DNA from 2 places in the Duganella paludis genome. Region 2 is predicted to be linked to the other one. Evidence: predicted binding sites of a transcription regulator. Region 2 holds the regulator's gene; the other holds the start of a gene.
What was found. Region 2 encodes LexA, which represses DNA repair genes until DNA is damaged. Its sites were predicted from a motif close to ACTGTATNNNNATACAGT; they were not measured.

Region 1 (2,198 bases), 1.1 Mb from region 2:
TTTCACCGAACAGCGAATGTTGGATATCTTCGTCCGCCTCGGCTGGCGGCGGTTGATATTCCAGTTCGGTGGCGTCCGGTGGCGTCACTTGTTGGCGTCCCCGGCCTCGGCGCTGGCGCGTGCCGCTTCGCTGAATTTTTCCAGGCAGTAGCCGAGCCCGCGCACGGTGGCGATGCGCACGCCGCCCACTTCGATCTTCTTGCGCAGGCGGTGCACATAGACTTCGATGGCGTTGTTGCTGACTTCCTCGCCCCATTCGCACAGGTGGTCGACCAGCTGTTCCTTCGAGACCAGGCGGCCGGTGCGGGCCAGCAGGATTTCCAGCAGGCCCAGTTCGCGGGCCGACAGGTCCAGCATCTGTTCGTTGATGTAGGCGCTGCGGCCGACCTGGTCGTAGCTCAGCGGGCCGTGCTTGATGACGGTGGCGCCGCCCCCGGCGCCGCGCCGCACCAGGGCGCGCACCCGCGCCTCCAGCTCGGACAGGGCGAAGGGCTTGGCCATGTAATCGTCGGCGCCCAGGTCGAGGCCGTTGACGCGTTGTTCGATGGAATCGGCGGCGGTGAGGATCAGCACCGGCAGCAGCGAGCCGCGCGAACGCAGGCGGCGCAGCACTTCCAGCCCGGACAGCTTGGGCAAGCCCAGGTCGAGGATCAGCAGGTCGAATTCCTGGGTCGAGAGGGCGGTGTCGGCTTCCTGGCCGTTGCTGACGCAATCGATGGCATAGCCGGATTGGCGCAATGAGCGGGTCAGGCCGTCGGCCAGCACGCCATCGTCTTCGGCAAGTAAAATACGCATGTAAAACGTCTCCGGCTGCACAAGCCCCTATTCTGGCGACTTTTTGTGTTTTCGCAAAGAATTCGAAGAAATACCAAATCCCGCTTGCATTAAGCACTGTTTTTTTATACAGTGCTACCTGTACTGAACAACCCACTGGCTGAAAGCACATTATGGACGATAAAAAAGGCGTAGTACCCGCATCTGAAAAAGCCAAGGCGCTGGCAGCGGCGCTGGCCCAGATCGAGAAGCAATTCGGTAAAGGCTCCGTCATGCGCATGGACGCCAGTGCTCCCATCGAAGAAGTGCAGGTCGTGTCGACCGGCTCGCTGGGCCTGGACGTGGCGCTGGGCGTCGGCGGCCTGCCGCGCGGCCGCGTGGTGGAAATCTACGGCCCTGAATCGTCGGGCAAAACCACGCTGACCCTGCAAACCATCGCGGAAATGCAGAAACTGGGCGGCACCTGCGCCTTTATCGACGCCGAGCACGCGCTGGACGTGGGCTATGCGCAGAAACTGGGCGTCAACCTGCACGAACTGCTGATCTCGCAGCCGGACACCGGCGAACAAGCGCTGGAAATCTGCGATGCGCTGGTGCGCTCCGGTTCCGTGGACATGGTGGTGGTCGACTCGGTCGCCGCACTGACGCCACGCGCCGAGATCGAAGGCGACATGGGCGATTCCCTGCCAGGCCTGCAAGCGCGTCTGATGTCGCAAGCGCTGCGCAAGCTGACCGGCTCGATCAACCGCACCAACACCCTGGTGATCTTCATCAACCAGATCCGCATGAAGATCGGTGTGATGTTCGGTTCGCCGGAAACCACCACCGGCGGTAACGCGCTGAAGTTCTACGCCTCCGTGCGCCTGGACATCCGCCGCACCGGCTCGATCAAGTCGGGCGACGAGGTGATCGGCAACGAAACCAAGGTCAAGGTCGTCAAGAACAAGATTGCGCCGCCGTTCAAGGAAGCGCACTTCGACATCCTGTACGGCGCCGGCACCTCGCGCGAAGGCGAGATCCTGGACCTGGGCGTGGAAGCGAAGATCGTCGAGAAGTCGGGCTCGTGGTACAGCTACAACGGCGAACGTGTCGGCCAGGGCAAGGACAACGCACGTATCTTCCTGCAAGAGCGTCCGGAACTGGCGTGGGAAATCGAAAACAAGGTGCGTGAATCGCTGGGCGTGCGCGCACTGCCGCCACTGTCGACCAGCACCGTCGTCAAGCTGAAGACGGTCGACAAGGCTGATAAGGCCGACAAGGCCGACGCCGCTTAAAGCACGTCATTCCCGCGCACGCGGGAATCCATGCTGAGCACGCGTTCCATGGGCTCCCGCGTTCGCGGGAGCGACGTAAGTTGCAGAGGACTTATGGCCGCTCCACAATTAAGTCTGAAAGCGCGGGCACTGCGCTTTCTCTCCATGCGC
Region 2 (2,198 bases):
GGCCGACCCGAGCCACGACTTCACGCCCGGCCCGCGCGAAGAGGAGCGCCAGTTCGACGGCTACCGCCACCTTGGCGACCTCAGCCTCAAGCTGCGCGTGGGCGGCGGCGACTGGCAAAGCTGGACTTCGTATGCGCAGCGCAAACCGGTGCGCGTGCTGCCGGCGGTGCGTGTTCTGGCAGCCGCCGACCTCACGCCGACCATGGGCGCCGGCCTGCCGTTGACGGTGGAGCGCCGCTGGCTCAACGACAAGGGCACGCTGGTGCTGCGCTACACGCTGATCAACCGCGGCAAGCAGGCGGTGGAGGTGGCAGAGGCCGGCATGCCGATGGTGTTCGACTTCGGCAGCAACAGCGTCAAGCCGCATCCGGGCGACCGTGGCTATGCCGACGTCGCGCGGCTGGAAGGCGTGCCGCTGGCGCTGCGCGTGGCGCCTGACGGCAAGACGCCCCTTACCAGCTGGCAGCCGCCCGCCGAACAGCGCGCCGCCGGCGAAGACTACGCCAGCTGGGTCACCGGCGGCTTCACGCTCAAGCCGGGCGCGAGGCGCGACATCGGCCTGCGCTTCACGGTCCGCCCGAATGGCGCTACGAGATAACGGCCAACAGTTTTTTTCACATTATTTCGCTGAATACAATAAATTCCCTTGCATTAAGGAGCGTACTGTACAAAAATACAGACTGTCTATATACACAGCCCACTGTACCCATGCTCAAGCTCACCGCACGCCAGGAACAAATCCTGAATCTGATCAAGGACGCCATCGAGAACACCGGCTTCCCGCCGACCCGCGCCGAGATCGCCAACGAATTGGGCTTCAAATCCGCCAACGCGGCCGAGGAACATTTGCAGGCGCTGGCGCGCAAAGGCGCGATCGAAATCGCCGCCGGCACCTCGCGCGGCATCCGCCTGCTGGGCGCGCACGCCGAACCGGCCACGCCGAAAGTGCCGGCCGCGCTGATGATGTCGCTGCCGCTGATCGGCCGCGTGGCTGCCGGTTCGCCCATCCTGGCGCAAGAGAATCTGGAAGCGAGCTACAACGTCGATCCAGCCATGTTCGCCTCCAAGCCCGACTACCTGCTGAAGGTGCGCGGCGAATCGATGCGCGACGCCGGCATCATGGACGGCGACCTGCTGGCTGTGAAGAAAGTGGACAGCGCCAAGAACGGCCAGATCGTGGTGGCCCGCATCGGCAATGAAGTGACCGTCAAGCGCTACCGCAAAACCGGCTCGACCATCGAGCTGCTGCCGGAGAACCCGGACTTCAAGATCATCAAGGTTGATCCGGAGGCCGATGAGTTTGCGCTGGAAGGCTTGGCAGTAGGCCTGATGCGGACCTGGCACTAAGCACTTCACCCTGCGCCAGCAAGACCAGATCGGCTTGCTGGCGTGCCTCTTGTGCGACCTGCACAAACACCTGATTCATCAATTGCTGCGCGGCGGCCAGTTCCTCATCGCTCATGGCTTGCGCCACGTCGGCTGGAATGCTGCGCCCTACCGGCAGCGCTTTCTTGTAGTTGACGGCAAAGCGGTCATAGCAGGCCAGCCAGGCGCTGCGCTGTTCGGCCGTGCGCATGGCGCCGGCCGCGCCGCAGTGGAAGCGCGACAGCGCGATGTCGGCGCCGTTGTAGTGATTGGTGTAGTAATCGATATCGACGCGGTGATCGCCGGCCTGGGCAGCGGTGGCTGCCATCATCAGGCTGGAAGCGATCAGCGCGCGCATCGTCAGCAGCCTTCGAGAGCCGTGCAGAAGTCGTCGAGCAGGTCGTCGGTATCTTCGATGCCGACCGACACGCGGATCAGCGATTCGGCGATGCCCATCGACGCACGGCGCTCGGCGCCCATCTCGAAGAAGATGGTGTGCGCGACCGGAATGATCAGGGTGCGGTTGTCGCCCAGGTTGGATGCCGGAATCGCCAGCTTCAGGCGGTTCAGGAAGTCGAAGCAATCGAGGCCGTCCTTCAACTCAAAACTCAGCAGCGAACCGTGGGCGCGGAACAGTTCCGAACTGATGCCGTGCTGCGGGTGCGATGTCAAGCCTGGATAATAGACGGCCGCCACGCGTTCATCTTTTTCCAGCATCTGCGCCAGCGCCAGCGCGTTGGCGGTGGTGCGCTGCATGCGCAGCGCCAGCGTTTCGGCGCCGACGGCGATGTGGTGCGCGGCGTCCGGCGCCAGCGAGGAACCGAAGTCGCGCA

Region 1: the regulator LexA is predicted to act here: its motif matches at 891-908, upstream of recA (recombinase RecA).

The regions. Positions count from the first base shown of each region.
Region 1 covers NZ_CM136922.1:2,320,055-2,322,252, reverse strand. The annotation lists gene ACXZ1M_RS10455 (sensor histidine kinase N-terminal domain-containing protein) at 1-88, opposite strand, end outside; gene ACXZ1M_RS10450 (response regulator) at 85-795, opposite strand; gene recA (recombinase RecA) at 948-2,048, shown strand; gene recX (recombination regulator RecX) at 2,142-2,198, shown strand, end outside.
Region 2 covers NZ_CM136922.1:1,224,799-1,226,996, forward strand. The annotation lists gene ACXZ1M_RS05540 (DUF5695 domain-containing protein) at 1-598, shown strand, start outside; gene lexA (transcriptional repressor LexA) at 709-1,347, shown strand; gene ACXZ1M_RS05550 (hypothetical protein) at 1,274-1,723, opposite strand; gene ACXZ1M_RS05555 (cystathionine gamma-synthase family protein) at 1,726-2,198, opposite strand, start outside.